DNA from 4 places in the Microvirgula curvata genome. Region 1 is predicted to be linked to each of the others. Evidence: predicted binding sites of a transcription regulator. Region 1 holds the regulator's gene; each other region holds the start of a gene.
What was found. Region 1 encodes sigma-54, which starts transcription at its own class of promoters, with help from an activator protein. Its sites were predicted from a motif close to CTGGCACGCTTCATGCTT; they were not measured.

Region 1 (4,192 bases):
GCTGCGGGCAATGCCGTAGGCGTTCTCGAACAGGATGCCGACATGCTCGAACACGCGTTTCTTGCTGCTGACGTCGAGATCGACGAGCAGGTGGTCGGTGCTGGGCAGGATCTTTGCGATCAGACTCATGGTCGTCAACGAGTACGAGTAATCAAAACGGGGCCATTCTAGCCGGTTACGGCGGGAGCGTCTGCCGCATTAGTGGGCACCCCGGCCGGTCTGCACCAGCAAAGGGCGGACCGGCAGCGGAATGCCTGTGCCGGCACCCCTCCGGGCGCGAGGGCCCGCAATCAAACGGGGGGACTGCCGTTTCCGGCAGTCCCCCCCTTTCAGTCAGGCCTGAGCCAGCGGCACGACGACCGCGGGCGCTTGCCCTTGTGAGTCTTCTTCAGGCTCAGGCTTCGGAGCCGGCGGACAGCTCCTGTGCCTTGTGCGCCTTGTCCGAGAAGTGATCCGTACTCTTCTCCTTGTGCTTCAGCACCTGTCTGTCCAGCTTGTCGGCAACCAGGTCAATGGCCGCATACATGTCGGCTGCGACTTCCTCGACGTGGATGTCCTTGCCCTTCAGGTGAACGTCGACCGTCACTTTCTGGTCGAGTTTCTCGACCGAGAGGGCGACGTTGACGGCAATGACGTTATCGACGTGGCGGGTGATGCGGTCGATTTTTTCCGACAGGTAGTCGCGCAGGCTCGGAGTGACTTCGAGATGGACGCCGGTGATGTTCAGGTTCATACCCTAACTCCTTCTGGTGGGCTGGCGTATCCATGTTGCTGGATACGCAGGGGGCGCGCCTTGACGCGCGTTAAATCGTTTTCCGCTGGTTTACCGGTGGTATCAGCAATGCCTCGCGATACTTGGCGACGGTGCGGCGGGCAACCTGGATGCCCTCGTCACCGAGCCGTTCGGCCAGCACGCTGTCCGACAGCGGTTTGTGCGGGTCTTCGTCGGCAATCAGCTTGCGCAACCGCGCCTTGATGGCGGTTGCCGAGCATTCGCCGCCGGAATCGGTGTCCAGCGCCGTGCCGAAGAAGTACTTGAGTTCGAACACGCCACGCGGACAGATCAGATACTTGCTGCTGGTCACGCGGGAGATGGTCGACTCGTGCAATCCCAATTCGTCGGCGACGTCGCGCAGCACCATGGGGCGCATTGCGACTTCACCCTGATCAAAGAACGCCTGCTGTCGCTCGACGATGACCTGCGACACCCTGAGTATAGTGTCGGCCCGCTGTTCGATGTTGCGGATCAGCCACTTGGCTTCCTGCAGCCGGCCGGACAATTGTCCGGCCTCGCCGCGGTGCCGGCTGAGCATCTGCGCGTACAGCTGATTTACTTTCAATTTGGGCTGAGTCGCAGGATTCAAGAGGGGCAGCCAGATTCCGTTGCGATCGCGACGGACCAGCACGTCGGCCATCACGTAGTGGGTGTCGCCGCTGCCGAAACCGGCGGCCGGACGCGGGTTCAGCGAGGCGATCAGCGCCTGGGCCTGCCGGATCGATTCGTCGTCGGCACCGGTGGCGCGGCGCAGCCGGGTGAAGTCGCGGTTGGCGAGCAGCGGCAGGTGGTGGCGGACGATGTCCTGCGCCAGCGGCCTGGCCGGCGACTCGGGCCGGGCCGCCAGTTGCAGCAGCAGCGATTCGGTCAGATCGCGCGAGGCGACACCGGCCGGCTCGAACTGCTGGACCAGGGTCAGCGCCACGGTCAGCTCGTCGGGATCGATCTCCAGTTCCGCCGGCAGATGGACGGCAAGCTCTTCCAGCGGGCAGGGCAGGTAGCCGTCGTCGTCCAGTTCCTCGATGATGACCATCGCCATTGCCCGGTCGCGGACCGACAGCGGCAGCTCGGCCAGCTGCGCCAGCAGATGCTCGCGCAGCGTGGTGGCCCGGGTCAGGTTCTGGTGCGGGTCCCAGTCGTCGTCTTCGTCGCTGCCGTTGCGGCCGTAGCTGGACCAGTCGTTGACCAGGTTCAGGTCGGTGGCGCTGTCGTCGTTGCCGCCGGCCCCGTCCTGCTGCTGCGGTGGCTCGCGCGGCTCGTCATGGCCGTTGATGGCAATCTCGCCGGCATCGCTGACTTCCGCGCCGTTTTCGTCACGGCCCTCGTCGCGCTCCAGCAGCGGATTGTCGGCGATGAACTGTTCCACTTCCTGTTGCAAGTCCAGCGTCGAGAGCTGCAGCAGCCGGATCGACTGTTGCAGTTGGGGCGTAAGGGTCAGTTGCTGACCCAGCTTGAGCTGGAGGCTTTGCTTCATGGCCGCTGTCTAGAGGTGGAAATGCTCGCCCAGGTAGACGCGGCGGACATTTTCGTCCTCGACCAGCGCCTGGGGCTTGCCGGCGGCAAGTACGCTGCCGGCATTGATAATGTAAGCCCGATCGCAGATGCGCAGGGTTTCGCGAACATTGTGATCGGTGATCAGTACGCCGATGCCGCGCTCCTTCAGGTAGGAGATGATCTTCTGGATATCGATGACGGCAATCGGGTCAACGCCGGCAAACGGTTCGTCCAGCAGGATGAAACGCGGGCGCATGGCCAGCGCGCGGGCGATTTCCACCCGGCGGCGCTCGCCGCCGGACAGCGACAGCGCCGGGTTGTCGCGCAGGTGGGCGATGTTCAGATCGTCGAGCAGCAGCTCCAGTTCTTCCTGGATCTTCGCCCCTTTCAGTCCGGTCAGCTCGAGCACGGCGAGAATGTTTTCCTCGACCGTGAGCTTGCGGAAGATCGAGGCTTCCTGCGGCAGATAGCCGATGCCGAGCCGGGCACGCTGGTGGATGGCCAGATGGCTGGCATCGATATCGTCGATATGGATGTCGCCGGCATCGGCCGGCACCAGGCCGACGATCATGTAGAAACTGGTGGTCTTGCCGGCACCATTCGGACCGAGCAGACCGACGACCTCACCGCTGTTGATTTCCAGCGAGACATCCTGGACCACCGTGCGCTTCTTGTAGCGCTTCTGCAGGTGGCGGACGCTGAGGCGACTGGTGGCTTGCGTCATTTATTGGCGCCTTCCTTCTTTTCACGCGGCTGGATCACCACGGTGACACGGCCCTTGCCGCCCTTCATTGCCTGGCCATGGGCATCGCTGCGGGTGCCGGTGGCCTGGAATTGCTGGGTCTTGCCGTCGTAGATGATCACATTGCCGGTGACGACGTCGCCACCGCGCTGAACTCTGCCGTTGTCATAGATTGTAACCAGTTGCTTGGCGTTGTCGTAGTCAATGCGCTGGCCCTTGCCGTTGATCCACTCGACCTTGCCGTCGCTGTCAGGGTCGAGGCGCTGGCGGAAGGTGGCCGGGTTGCCGATGGCGGTGCCGTACTGGTTGCCGGCCTTGTCCTGGTTCACCGTCAGTTTGGCGGCGGTCAGCTTCGATGTGCCCTGGGTCAGGATCACATTGCCTTCGTAGACGGTCACGCCCTTCTGCTGGTCGAGACTGGCCTGGTCGGCTTCGATATTGATCGGTTTGCTGCGGTCGGCCTTTTCGGCATGGGCGGCGAGGGCGCTGCAGACGATCAGGGCACCTGCGGCGAGGCGGAAGGAATTATTCGGATTTCGGCGGAGCATAAGTCATCCTGACGCGCGATTTGAGTTTGTATTGTTGGGTGGCATCGGCGTAGTGGAAACCCACCGAGTCAATGCGGTTGCCGCCTTCGACGTAGATTGCCGGCGCCAGGGTGTCGGCGGTGCGCTTGCGCGTATCGACGGTCAAGCGGGTGGTGTCCAGCGTGGCCGGCAGCGGATGCTGCGCCGAAGGCTCTCGCCGGGCGCGGACCTTGCCGTCGAGGAAGGCGATGCCGGTATCGTTGTTGTACAGGCCGCTGGTGGTAAAGATCGACAGATCCTTCCGTCCCAGGCTGTACTGTTCCAGCGTCGAGTCGGTAAAGAATACCCGCTTGTCTTCCGGATATTGCCACATGGATTTGCCGAAGGCGTGGCGGTCGATGCGGCCATTGGCGTCGAAGCTGGTGCCGACAAAGTCGGACGCCATGTACTCGACCGTACCGCGGTTGACCGGGTCGCGGCCGGCCGGCAGCATCGACAGCAGGTATTCCAGCCACAGCGTCAGCAGGATCAGGATCACGGCCAGCAGCAGCGGGAACAGGCGCGAGGCATTGCGGAGTGCGAACATGGCTCAGTCTTCCAGGTACGGCGCGAGCGCCGCGTCCAGCGTGCCCTGGGCCTGCATGATCAGTTCAC
Region 2 (4,192 bases), on a different contig from region 1:
CGCGGCGTCGACGTGCCGACCGAAGAGGTCGACATCGAGCCGGAAACGCTGTCGTCGTACCCGACCGCCGCCGAACTGGAAGCCATTCACCAGGAAGCATGGCAGGCCGGTTTCGAGGCCGGTCATGCCGAAGGTCTGGACAAGGGCCGCGAAGAAGGCAAAGTTGCGGCACATGACGAACTGCGCCCCGAGCTGCAGGCCGAACTGGCGCTGCTGCAGGCGCTGCGCACACGGCTGGAAACCTCGCTGACCCAGCTGGAGTCCGACCTGGCGCCGCAACTGCTGTCGCTGGCGCTGGAATGTGCGGACCGGCTGGTTGGCGCGCACGTGGCGGCCTGCGAGGATGCCCTGGAACCGCTGCTGACCGGGGCGCTGGCCAATCTGGCCGGCTCGCTGAAGCAGGCCCGGCTGCGCGTGCATCCCGACGACCTGATCGTCGCGCGCCGCGTGATCGAACGCGAGGCGGCTGATGCCAGCTGGCAGTACATTCCCGACGCCTCGGTCGGACGCGGCGGCTGTCTGATCGACCTGCCCAGCGGGCGGATCGACCTGCGCCTGGCCACCCGGCGCGAAGCGCTGGGTGAAGCGCTCGGTGCCGAACCGGTGCCGGGTGACGTCGAGGCGGATCATGTCGTCCGCTGAGACCGGCCAATCCGGCCATCCGTGGAGTGATTACCTGTCCGCCTGCCGCGACACCGTGCGCACGGCGGACCTGTCGCGACCGAACGGCCAGCTGACGCGCGTCACCGGCATGGTGATGGAAGCGGCCGGGCTGCGGCTGCCGGTCGGCGGCGCCTGCTCGGTCTGCCTGCCGGACGGCCGGCGGGTCGAAGCCGAAGTGGTCGGCTTCAACACCGACACCCTGTTCCTGATGCCGGTCAACAACGTGCACGGCCTGATGCCGGGCATTGCCGTCGAACCGCTGATCGTGCATTCGCCGCCGCGCTTCGGCCACAGCCAGGCGCCGTCCGACCAGGCTGGCGGGCGACGGGTGCCGGTCGGCTTCAAGCTGCTGGGGCGCATCGTCGACTCGCTCGGGCGACCGCTCGACGACGGCGGCGAGATCCTGGCCGACGATTTCTATCCGCTGTACTCGCAGCCGGTCAATCCGCTCGACCGCGACCCGGTGCGCGACAGCATGGACGTCGGCGTGCGCGCCATCAACGGCCTGCTGACGGTCGGCCGCGGCCAGCGTCTCGGCCTGTTCGCCGGCTCCGGTGTCGGCAAATCGGTGCTGCTCGGCATGATGGCCAAGTACACCCGTGCCGACGTGGTCGTGGTCGGGCTGATCGGCGAACGGGGCCGCGAGGTCAAGGACTTCATCGAAGCCATTCTCGGCGAGGAAGGCCTCGCCCGTTCGGTCGTGGTCGCCGCGCCGGCCGACTCACCGCCGCTGATGCGCCTGCACGGCGCCGCCTATGCGACCGCGCTGGCCGAGTACTTCCGCGACCAGGGACTGGACGTCCTGCTGCTGATGGACTCGGTGACCCGCTATGCGATGGCCCAGCGCGAAATCGCCCTGGCCATCGGCGAACCGCCGGTCACCAAAGGCTATCCGCCGTCCGTGTTCGCCAAGCTGCCGCAACTGATCGAGCGGGCCGGCAACGGCCGGCCGGGCGGTGGCTCGATTACCGCGTTCTATACCGTGCTGTCCGAGGGCGATGACCAGCAGGACCCGATTGCCGACAGTGCACGGGCCATTCTCGACGGCCACTTCGTGCTCAGTCGCCGGCTGGCCGAATCCGGCCACTATCCGGCCATCGACATCGAACAGTCGATCAGCCGGGTCATGGCCGACGTCGTCCCGCAGGAACACCTGGACGCCGCCCGCCGCTTCAAGCAGTTCTATTCGCGCTACCAGCGCAACCTGGACCTGATCAGCGTCGGTGCCTACGTGCCCGGCGCCGACCGCCTGCTGGACGAGGCCATCCGCCTCGAACCGGCCATGAATGCCTACCTGATCCAGCCGGCCGGCGAGGCCAGCGACTTCGAGACCTCGCTCGCCGGGCTGGTGCAGGTCACGGGCCAGTGAGCCCGGCATGAACAGCCGTTACGCACTGCTGACCCGGCTGGCGACCGATCGCACCGACGCCGCCGCCAAACTGATGGGCCAGGCACAGCAGCGTCTGGTCCAGGCCGGGCAGAAACTCGCGCAACTGGAGCAGTTTCTGGCCGAATACCGCATGCAGCGCATCCAGCGTGCCAGCACCGGCATGTCAGCCGTGCAGTGGGCCGACTATCAGCGCTTTCTCGAACGCATCGAGACTGCCGTGAATGCCCAGCGCGAGGAACTGGTTCTGCGCGAGGCGGAGTGCGAAGCCACGCGCACCCGCTGGCTGGCCGAGCGCAAGAAACTGAAGGCATTCGAAACCCTCGACGAGCAGGCCGCGCAGCGCGAACAGGCGGTCAAGGCGCGGCGCGAGCAGAAGCTGACCGACGAACTGGCCACCCGCGGTTTCCGCCGTCCACGCTAGGCCGCGACTGGAATTCCGGATCGTTTCTTGCGCCGCATGGCGCATTTTTTCAGGCATGATTCTTGCATTGCTGTTGTCTGTTGTGTACCTAACCTTGGGCCTGCCTGCCATGAGTATTTCGCTTTCCACCCCGACCGTCGCCCAGGCGCAGTCTGCCGCCAGCAGCAAGACCGCTTCGGCAGGAAAAGGACCGTCCACGCCGGACAACACGTTCACACAGCTGGTCGACGAACAGATCGCCGTGCTCGACGGCAAGGGCAAGACCGACAAGACCACCGTGGTCGACGAGGCGGACAGCAAGACCGGGGAGCCGGACGGCAAGGACGTCCGTCCCGATCCGGCAACACTTGCCGCCATGCTGGGCGCGCCGGTGCTGACCGAGCCGGTCAAACCGGTCGTCGACACCGCGGTTGGCGAGCAGGTCGTGGCTGCCAGCGACGACGGTCAGGCCGACCTGCGCCTGACGGGCAGGGACGAGGGCGCCGCGGTCGTGGCCGCCAGCGGTGACAGCGAGGAGAATGCCGCCCAGGCGGCCGACCGTGCCGCTGTGGCGGCGCGCAATGCACAGGGCCAGGCTCAGGTACCGGCACAGGACGGCGGCAAGACCGTCCAGGATGCTGCCGCGCAGCGTGCTGCCGCCACCACCGCTGCCGCGGGCCGGGCTGCGCAGCCCGGCACCCAGGGCGTGGCAAAAGCCACGCTGGACGAAACCGCGCCGGTCGAGAGCAAGCAACCGGTGGACTTCGGCAGCGAACTGCAGGCGGCGGCCCGATCCTCCGGTGCGGCCACCGTCGCCAGCGCCGCCACGCCGCAGCAGGCGGCCTCGGCACTGGCCCATATCGCCAATGGCGGACAGACCGCGCCGACTGCCGCCGCTCCGGCCCCGCTGGCACTGCAGATGCAGCAGCCGGTGACCAGCCCGCAATGGGGCCAGGAGCTCGGCCAGCACGTCGCCCTGCTGGCGCAGCACAAGCTCGACGGGGCTCGCCTGCAGATGAACCCGGAAAAAATGGGGCCGATCGAGGTCACGCTGAAGTTCGGCGCGGAAAATCAGTTGACGCTCAATTTTGTCTCCGCCGTGCCGAATACAAGGGATGTACTGGAACAGAACCTGCCGCGCCTGGCGCAGCAACTGGCCGGGCAGGGCATCCAGCTTGCCGATGCGCAGGTGTCGAGCGGGCAGCGCGATCAGCAGAGCGCGTCGTCATTTGCGCAACAGGGCGGGCAGTCCTCGTCCGGCCGCGGCGACGGCAGTTTTTCGCTGGATGGCAATGCCGGCGCGGGGGTGACGACAACAGTTATCCAGCCTGCGACCGGCAAGGATGATGGAAGAGTCAGCGTATTTGCGTGATACGCTAGTCGGCAAGCGACAATTACGCGAAAATACGTATTTACAAATCTTTACAGGTATTGCACATGGCATCTTTGGCAGAAGCTCAACCGGCAGCGGGCGGTAAAAAACTAATGCTGGTCATTGGCGCGCTGGTCGGAGTTGTCCTGTTGCTCGCTGGCGCTGTCGGCTATCTGTTCCTGGCGCACGGCAATGGCGAAAGCAAGCCGAAGGCTGAAGAAGCCGCCGCCGCGCCGGTCGCGCCGACGTTCAGCAAGATCGACACCTTCGTCGTCAACCTGTCCGATCCGGGCACGATGCTGCAGACCGAACTGCAGGTCGAACTTGGCAAGCCGGGCGACGCCGAGCTGATCTCGGCCTACATGCC
Region 3 (4,192 bases), on a different contig from region 1:
GGTCGTCATCCTGCAAAGCTTGACCGGGGTCAACTCCGGACTGTCACACGATTGCATCAGTGTTTGCTGATAATGAGAATGTGTCCCATCCCACCTCTTTCTGTCGGAATTGCCATGTCATCGCTTGTTGCGCTTGCCCCCGCCACCCCGGCCGCGGTCTCGGCGCTGAATCTTCCCCGGGACGCAGCGGGCCGCCTGCGCTGTTTCGGTATCGAAACCGGCGCCCATATCCAGGTCGTGCGTCGTGCGGTACTGGGCGGACCGCTGCTGGTCCGTATCGGCTGCACGGACGTGATCCTGCGCCGTGACGTGGCGCGCCAGATCGAGGTGACGCCGCTATGAAGCGCTTCGCCCTGATCGGTCTGCCGAATACCGGCAAGTCCACGCTGTTCAACCGCCTGACCGGGCTGTCGCAACGGGTCGGCAACTGGCCGGGACTGACGGTCGAGATCGCCCGCGCCAAAATCCTGCTTGGCGGCCACATGGTCGACCTGATCGACCTGCCGGGCATCAACGACCTGTCCGGCTATGCCGAGGACGAGGCGGTAGTGCGGCAGATGCTGACCGACAGCGATTTTCACGCCTTCGTCGTCATCCTCAATGCGACCCAGCTCGACCGGCAGCTGCGGCTGGCGCTGCAGCTGCGCGCGACCGGCGTGCCCTTGCTGGTGCTGCTGAACATGTCGGACGAGGCGCGCCAGCTCGGCATCACCGTCGACGAGGCCCGGCTGTCGAAGGAACTGGGCGCGCCGGTGCTGATGACCAGCGCGCGGCGCGGCGAGAACTGGCCGGCCGTGCTGGAGGCGCTGGCCCGGCTGGCCAATGGCAGCGACGAGGCCCGTCATGCGGTGCTGCCGCCGCAACTGGCCGACGAAAGCGACGCCGTCGCCTGGTCGCTGGCGCAGCGTGCGCTGGCCGACGCCACCTTCCATGTGCCGCCCCGGCTGTCCGAAAGCACGACCGAGAAGGTCGATCGCTGGCTGCTGCATCCGTGGCTGGGCCTGCCGCTGTTCTTCGTGCTGATGGCCATTCTGTTCCAGCTGACCTATCTGATCAGTACGCCGATCCAGGACGGGCTGGACGAGGGGCTGGGCGCCCTGCGCGGCGCGGTGCTCGACCCGCTGCTGTCCGGTGCGCCGTCCTGGCTGTCGGGCTTCCTGCTCGACGGGGTCTGGACCGGCATGACCACGGTGCTGACCTTTGCGCCGCTGGTGTTCGTGTTCTTCGTGCTGATGGCGATTGTCGAGGATGCCGGCTACCTGGCCCGCGCCGCCTTCCTGATGGACGCAATGATGAGCCGGCTTGGCCTGGACGGCCGCGGCTTCGTCATGCACCTGATGGGCTTCGGCTGCAATGTGCCGGCCATCATGGGGACGCGCATCATGCGCGACCGCAAGATGCGGCTGCTGTCGATGCTGACCATCCCGTTCTCGGTCTGCTCGGCACGGCTGCAGGTATTCCTGTTCTTCTCCACCACGATGTTCTCGCCGCTGGCCGCGCCGTGGGTGCTGTTCAGCCTGTACCTGGTCAGCTTTGCCGTCGCCATGCTGTCGGCCTGGCTGTTCAAGCGCGGTTTCCACAGTCACGAGCTGTTCGTGCTGGAAATTCCGCCGTACCGGCTGCCGACGCCACGTCATCTGCTGCTGCGTGCCTGGGGCGAAGTGCGGGCGTTCCTGAAGCTGGCATCGACCATGATCCTGATCGGCGTGGTGCTGGTCTGGGCGCTGACCACCTTCCATATCGGGGCGAACGGTCCGACCTTTGCCGAGGCGCTGGGGCACTTCTTCCGGCCGCTGCTGGCACCGATCGGCATCGAGGACCGGCTGGCGGTGGCGCTGATGTTCGGCTTTGTCGCCAAGGAAATCCTGCTCGGTTCGATGGCGGTCATCTATGGCGTGCAGGAGAACAACCTCGGTGACGTGGTCGTCCGCCACATCGACTGGATTTCGGCCTACAGCTTCATGCTGTTCACGCTGATCTATGTGCCGTGCGTCGCCACCGTGGCCGCGATCTACAAGGAGTCGAAGAGTTTCGGCTTCACCACGCTGTCGGTAGCGTGGTCGCTGGGCCTGGCCTGGGTGGTCAGCTTCGTGTTCTACCAGAGCGCGCGACTGCTGGTCGGCTAGCCGCGCGCAGCCCGCGACAGCATGACGCCCGGCGCATCCTGCGCCGGGCGTTGTCGTTCCGGCTCCGCCCGGAAAGCGGGGCGGCAAGATTTGCCGTTGGCACGTCCGGCACTGCGGCATTCGCTGTGCCGGATTTTTGTCGCGTTTGAAAACCCAGCAAAATCAGGGGGCTGGCTGGCCCGATACGCCGGGTTGCATCTGGCACGAAACCTGCTTTAATGTGTCCCGTTCATACTGTCATCGCAGCGGATACCCATGCTCGACAAGATCGCCAAACATTTCGAACTGCAGCAGAAGTCACTCGACCTGCGCGCCAGGCGCAACGAGGTCATTGCTTCGAACATCGCCAACGCCGATACGCCGAACTACAAGGCGGTCGACTTCGACTTCGCCTCGGCACTGAAGGCCGAGCTGGCCGGTACCCAGTCGAGCCTGGGCATGAACCGCACCGATGGCCGCCACCTGAGCGGCAAGCAGACCAGCGGCAGCGACGGCGTGGAAGTGCAGTATCGCCAGGCCGTACAGCCGTCGATTGACGGCAACACCGTGGACATGGACCAGGAGCGCTCCGCCTTCATGGACAACTCCATCCACTATCAGTCCACGCTGACTTTCCTCAACCGTCGGATCAGCGGTCTGTCCGACGCCATCAAGGGTCAATAATCATGTCGCTTAGTCGCGTCCTCGATATCGCCGGCAGCGCGCTGACGGCCCAGTCCAAGCGCCTGAACGTCGTCGCCAGCAACATGGCCAACGCCGACAGTGCGGTGTCCAGCAACGGCGAGCCGTACAAGGCCCGGCGCATCGTGTTCACCCCGATCCCGGTCGACAGCGCCGAACCGAAAATCGCCAAGGTGGCAGTGACCGCCATCGTCGAAGACCAGTCGCCGCCGCGCATGAGCTACGACCCGGGCAACCCGCTGGCCGACAAGAACGGTTACGTGACCATGCCGAACATCAACCCGGTCGAAGAAATGACCGACATGATTTCCGCATCGCGCTCGTACCAGACCAACGTTGAAATGATGAACACGACCAAGCAGCTCTTGCAAAAGACGCTGACCATCGGCCAAGCCTGATCCCGGAGCGAACCCAGATGACCACCGCCGTTACCACCAACCCGTACGACAAGTTCAATACGTCGAGCACGACGACCAAATCCGGTTCCAGCGCGATCCAGGACCAGTTCCTGAAACTGCTGATGGCCCAGCTGCAGTCGCAGGATCCGCTGAACCCGATGGACAACTCGCAGGTCACCAGCCAGATGGCCCAGCTGAGTACGGTCGAAGGGATCGAGAAGCTGAACACCACCATGACCTCGCTGTCGTCGGCCTATGCCGCCAGCCAGAGCTTCGCGGCCGCCGGCATGATCGGTCACGTCGCGCTGACCCCGGGGTCCGGCCTGCCGCTGACGGTCAAGACGGCCGAGGACGGCACCAAGAGCGGTTCGTCGGCCGGTGCCGTCGAGCTGCCGAACGGCGCCGATGCCGTCGTGGTGTCGGTCTACGACAGCAAGGGCAACCTGGTCGACAAGGTCAGCATGGGCGCGCAGGAAGCGGGCACCGCCCACTTCGTCTGGGACGGCAAGACCAGCGATGGCACGCAACTGGATTCCGGCAACTACACGTTCAGCGTCAGCGCCACCAAGGGCGGCGCGGCGACCACGGCGACGGCACTGGCCTATTCGCGCGTCGATGCGCTGACCTGGAAGGACGGCAATGTCCTGCTGGCACTGTCGACCGGCGAGAACGTCGATATCAGCAAGGTCCGCGAACTGATGTAAGCGGTCACGACCGTCCACGCGTTACGCATTTACCGAATATCAGGTTTACAAGGGATTCATCATGGCTTTCCAACACGGTCTGGCCGGCATCAACGCCGCGAACAATCAGCTCGGCGCCATCGGCAACAACATCGCCAACGCCTCCACCGTCGGCTACAAGGGCTCGCGTGCCGAGTTCGCCGACATGTTCGCCGCCAACTTCTACGGCGTGGCCGCGACCCAGAACGGCATCGGCGTGTCGACCACCGCGATCGCCCAGCAGTTCAAGCAGGGGGGGGTGACC
Region 4 (4,192 bases), on a different contig from region 1:
CAGGTGCAGCTGGTTGGTGGTGTCCAGTGTCAGATCGTGTTCGGTGAAACTGACATCGTTGTCGACGGCGGTGGCCAGGCCGCGCATCAGCGGCTGGGCATTGACGAACAGGCTCGACAGGGTGTGGCGGACCAGTTCGCGACTGCCCAGTGCCAGCAGGTTTTCGGCTGCCGGGTTGGCGTGGAGGATGGCGCCCTCGCGGTTGACGGCGAGGACCGCCGTGTCGAGCAGGGCAAGACCGGCGAAAACGGAATCGGGCATCGGCAGCCAAAAGGGAATGAATAACGACGATAAAGCAAAATGCCTGCCATGTGGCCGGCACCCGTGCCGGGCTCAGCGCGGACGGTCGGGCAGACGGCGCGGCGCGGGCCGGATGTCCATGTCGATATCGCGTACCGGTGCCGGCTGGCGATCACTCGCTGGCGGGATCGGTGCGATGGTGCCGAAGCGGGACGGCGGCGCATACGGCGCGGTCGGCACCGGGCGCGAGAGCCGGATGTCGGGCGGCGTCGGGTATGGTGTCGTGCCGTCCACCGGCACGGGCGCGGCGGTTACCGGCAGCGCCAGCAGCGCAGCCAGCAGCGGAAGGGCGGGGCGCAGAGTCATGCTGCCGATGATACGCCATCGACCGGGTCGGAAAAGGCTGAAAAAAGTGACCACGTCTAACGGACGGGCGAAGCGGGGTTTCCCCGCGGCGGCGGGGACGGAAGCGGGGCAGATCCTGTCAGCCGGCGTGCACCGCGCCACGGTGAACGTCGGTGCCCGGCCGTGCAAAAAAACCGGGGGACTGTCGTGTGACAGTCCCCCGTATCAGCCGGGCGGGCTCCCGGTGTTCCGGTGCCCGCCCGGCCAGGCCCTTACAGGCTGTAGTACTCGTCGAACTCGACCGGGTGCGGCGTCATGCGGATGCGGTTGACTTCCTGCATCTTGAGTTCGATGAAGGCATCGATCCACTCGTTGCTGAACACGCCGCCACGGGTCAGGAAGTCGCGGTCCTTGTCGAGCTCGCCCAGCGCTTCGTCCAGCGACGCGCAGACGGTCGGGATCAGCTTGTCTTCTTCCGGCGGCAGGTCGTACAGGTTCTTGCTGGCCGGTTCGCCCGGGTGGATCTTGTTCTGCACGCCGTCCAGGCCGGCCATCATCAGCGCGGCGAAGCACAGGTACGGGTTGGCCGAAGGGTCCGGGAAGCGCGCTTCGATGCGGCGGGCCTTCGGGCTGGCCACGTGCGGAATGCGGATCGAGGCCGAACGGTTGCGGGCCGAGTAGGCGAGCTTCACCGGGGCTTCGTAATGCGGCACGAGGCGCTTGTACGAGTTGGTGCCCGGGTTGGTGATCGCGTTCAGCGCCTTGGCGTGCTTGATGATGCCGCCGATGTAGTACAGCGCGAAGTCGGACAGGCCGGCATAGCCGTCACCGGCGAACAGGTTCACGCCGTCTTTCCAGATCGACTGGTGAACGTGCATGCCCGAGCCGTTGTCGCCGCAGATCGGCTTCGGCATGAAGGTGGCGGTCTTGCCGAAGCTGTGGGCGACGTTCTGCACCACGTACTTGGTGATCTGGGTCCAGTCGGCGCGCTGGGTCAGCGTGCTGAAGCGGGTGCCGATTTCACACTGGCCGGCGGTCGCCACTTCGTGGTGGTGCACTTCGACCGGCACGCCGAGTTCTTCCAGCACCAGGCACATTTGCGAGCGCATGTCCTGGAAGCTGTCGACCGGCGGGACCGGGAAGTAGCCGCCCTTGACGCGCGGACGGTGGCCGGTGTTGGCGCCGTCGAGCGGATCGGCGGACGACCAGGCGGCTTCTTCCGAGTTGATCTTCACGTGGCAGCCGGACATGTCGGCGTGCCAGGTGATGCTGTCGAACACGAAGAATTCCGGTTCCGGACCGAAGAAGGCGACATCGCCGATGCCGCTGGCCTTCAGGTAGGCTTCAGCGCGCTTGGCGATCGAACGCGGGCAGCGGTCGTAGCCCTTGCCGTCGGCCGGATCGACCACGTCGCAGGTCATGAACACCGTCGGTTCGTCGTAGAACGGGTCGATGAAGGCCGTCGCCGGGTCGGCGATCAGCAGCATGTCGGAGGCCTGGATACCCTTCCAGCCGGCGATGGACGAGCCATCGAACGCATGGCCGTGCTCGAACCAGGCTTCGGCATCTTCGGTCAGGACGTGCGCCGGGATGGTGACGTGCTGTTCCTTGCCCTTGGTGTCGGTAAAGCGCAGGTCAACGAACTTTACGTCGTTATCCTCGATCAGTTTCTTAACGTCGGCAGCCGCCATACAAATCTCCCAAAGTGTTCAGGTGTTACGAGTCGTTCAAGTTGAGGTCCGGGCGCACCGGATAGCTGGCAGAAGACATAGCAGAAACTGTGCCATGCCCGCTGTCGCGGCATTCCCGGGGACTGGACGCCGTCCCGTCCGGCTCGCTCAATGGCATGATGCACCATAAGCGTGCAATTTGCCGTGCGGTGGCACAAAACCGGTGCATTGCTGACGGGCATGCACCGGTTTGGACCGTCCGGCGACTGCCGGACAAGCCTTGTCATTGTCCGTGCATTCGCTGCTACTATAATCGCCCGAACATGACACCCGGCTTGCTGGCTTCGCGATGGACGACACAATTGACACAATTCTGGCCCGGGCCGCGACACGCGGACGCGAAGCGGGCAGCGCCTATGCCGGTGAGGTGACCCCGGCGGAGGCCTGGCGACTGGTCGAACTGGGCGCCGCGCGCCTGGTCGACGTGCGCAGCGCTGCCGAGTGGAGCTTTGTCGGCATGCCGCCGTCCGCGACCGGCATCGAATTCAGGACCTGGCCCGGCATGCAGCCCAATCCGGCCTTTGCCGGCCAGCTCGAAGCGGCGGTGGCGAAAGACCTGCCGGTCCTGTTCCTGTGCCGCAGCGGGGTCCGCTCGGTGGCCGCCGCCACGCTGGCGGCCGGGCTGGGCTACCAGGCCTACAACATCCTCGACGGCTTCGAGGGCCCGCTCGACGGGCAGGGCCAGCGCAACCGCCTTGGCGGCTGGCGTGTCAGCGGCCTGCCATGGCGGCAGGGCTGAGCCGCCCCGCGACCGAATTCCGAATTTCCCTTTGCGATAGTGACCATCATGACCCAACGCTACGCCGTTATCGGCAACCCGATTGCGCACAGCCAGTCGCCGTACATCCACCTCGAGTTCGCCCGCCTGCAGGGAGTGCCGCTGGCCTATGAACGCCTGCTGGCGCCGCTGGACGGCTTTGCCGCCAGCGTGCGCGATTTTGTCGCCGGCGGCGGCCACGGACTGAACGTGACCCTGCCGTTCAAGCTCGAAGCGCATGAGCTGGCGCGGCAGCACCTGACCGAGCGTGCCCGTGCGGCCGGGGCCGTCAATACGCTGACTTTCCGCGATGGCGAGGTCCATGGCGACAATACCGACGGTATCGGCCTGACCCGTGACATCACCGTCAACCTCGATGTCGCCATCGCCGGCAAGAATGTGCTGGTGCTGGGCGCCGGCGGCGCCGTGCGCGGCGTGCTGCTGCCGCTGCTGGAGCAGAAGCCGGCCAGCGTCACCCTGGTCAACCGCACGCTGGACAAGGCGCAGCAGGTTGCGGCCGACTTCGCCGGCTGGGGCCGGATCGAGGTCTGTGCGTACGAGCAACTGGCCGGACGCCACTTCGACATCGTCATCAACGGCACGTCGGCCGGCCTCAGCGGCGCGCTGCCGCCGCTGCCGGACGGGGTGCTGACCGACAGCGAGCTGGTCTACGACATGGTGTACGGCAAGGGCCTGACGCCGTTCCTGGCGCGGGCGCAGGCCGAACGGGCCGGCATGCTGTCCGACGGACTGGGCATGCTGGTCGAACAGGCGGCCGAGTCGTACCGGATCTGGCATGGCGTGCAGCCGGAGACACGTCCGGTGATGAACAGCCTTCGCGATTTGCTGGCATGACTGACGGCTGCGCCGTTACATGCCCGACCCACGGCCGGTTCTTCCGGCTCAGACTGCTGATAAAGGTGGGCACCGACGGTCACCGTGGCGTCGGTGCACGCCCGACTGACAGGATCTGCCGTGAGTACGGCAGTCTGTCTGATTGACTCCTGCCTCTTCCGTCCCCGCCGCTGCGGGGAAACCTCGCTTCGCTCGTCCGTTCTTCAATGGACGGGGTTTGTGGGCAGTCTGGGCCGGTTCTTCCGGCTGTTTTCTTTTTTGCGGA

Region 2: a site for sigma-54 is predicted at 2,525-2,542, ahead of ACYVG8_RS01140 (flagellar hook-length control protein FliK). Genes of this name have one in related genera too.
Region 3: a site for sigma-54 is predicted at 2,325-2,342, ahead of flgB (flagellar basal body rod protein FlgB). Genes of this name have one in related genera too.
Region 4: a site for sigma-54 is predicted at 2,355-2,372, ahead of glnA (type I glutamate--ammonia ligase). Genes of this name have one in related genera too.

What each region holds. Positions count from the first base shown of each region.
Region 1 covers NZ_BAAGUB010000010.1:119,759-123,950, reverse strand. Annotated here, with positions in the region: gene ptsN (PTS IIA-like nitrogen regulatory protein PtsN) at 1-129, opposite strand, end outside; gene hpf (ribosome hibernation-promoting factor, HPF/YfiA family) at 395-733, opposite strand; gene ACYVG8_RS05210 (RNA polymerase factor sigma-54) at 804-2,249, opposite strand; gene lptB (LPS export ABC transporter ATP-binding protein) at 2,259-2,993, opposite strand; gene lptA (lipopolysaccharide transport periplasmic protein LptA) at 2,990-3,559, opposite strand; gene lptC (LPS export ABC transporter periplasmic protein LptC) at 3,537-4,124, opposite strand; gene ACYVG8_RS05190 (KdsC family phosphatase) at 4,128-4,192, opposite strand, start outside.
Region 2 covers NZ_BAAGUB010000003.1:182,993-187,184, reverse strand. Annotated here, with positions in the region: gene ACYVG8_RS01155 (FliH/SctL family protein) at 1-642, shown strand, start outside; gene fliI (flagellar protein export ATPase FliI) at 629-2,032, shown strand; gene fliJ (flagellar export protein FliJ) at 2,040-2,474, shown strand; gene ACYVG8_RS01140 (flagellar hook-length control protein FliK) at 2,584-3,825, shown strand; gene ACYVG8_RS01135 (flagellar basal body-associated FliL family protein) at 3,939-4,192, shown strand, end outside.
Region 3 covers NZ_BAAGUB010000035.1:168,712-172,903, forward strand. Annotated here, with positions in the region: gene ACYVG8_RS15740 (FeoA family protein) at 115-342, shown strand; gene feoB (ferrous iron transport protein B) at 339-2,126, shown strand; gene flgB (flagellar basal body rod protein FlgB) at 2,382-2,789, shown strand; gene flgC (flagellar basal body rod protein FlgC) at 2,792-3,205, shown strand; gene ACYVG8_RS15760 (flagellar hook assembly protein FlgD) at 3,223-3,909, shown strand; gene flgE (flagellar hook protein FlgE) at 3,971-4,192, shown strand, end outside.
Region 4 covers NZ_BAAGUB010000003.1:288,548-292,739, reverse strand. Annotated here, with positions in the region: gene glnL (nitrogen regulation protein NR(II)) at 1-261, opposite strand, end outside; gene ACYVG8_RS01545 (hypothetical protein) at 334-606, opposite strand; gene glnA (type I glutamate--ammonia ligase) at 858-2,276, opposite strand; gene ACYVG8_RS01535 (rhodanese-like domain-containing protein) at 2,605-3,054, shown strand; gene aroE (shikimate dehydrogenase) at 3,103-3,927, shown strand.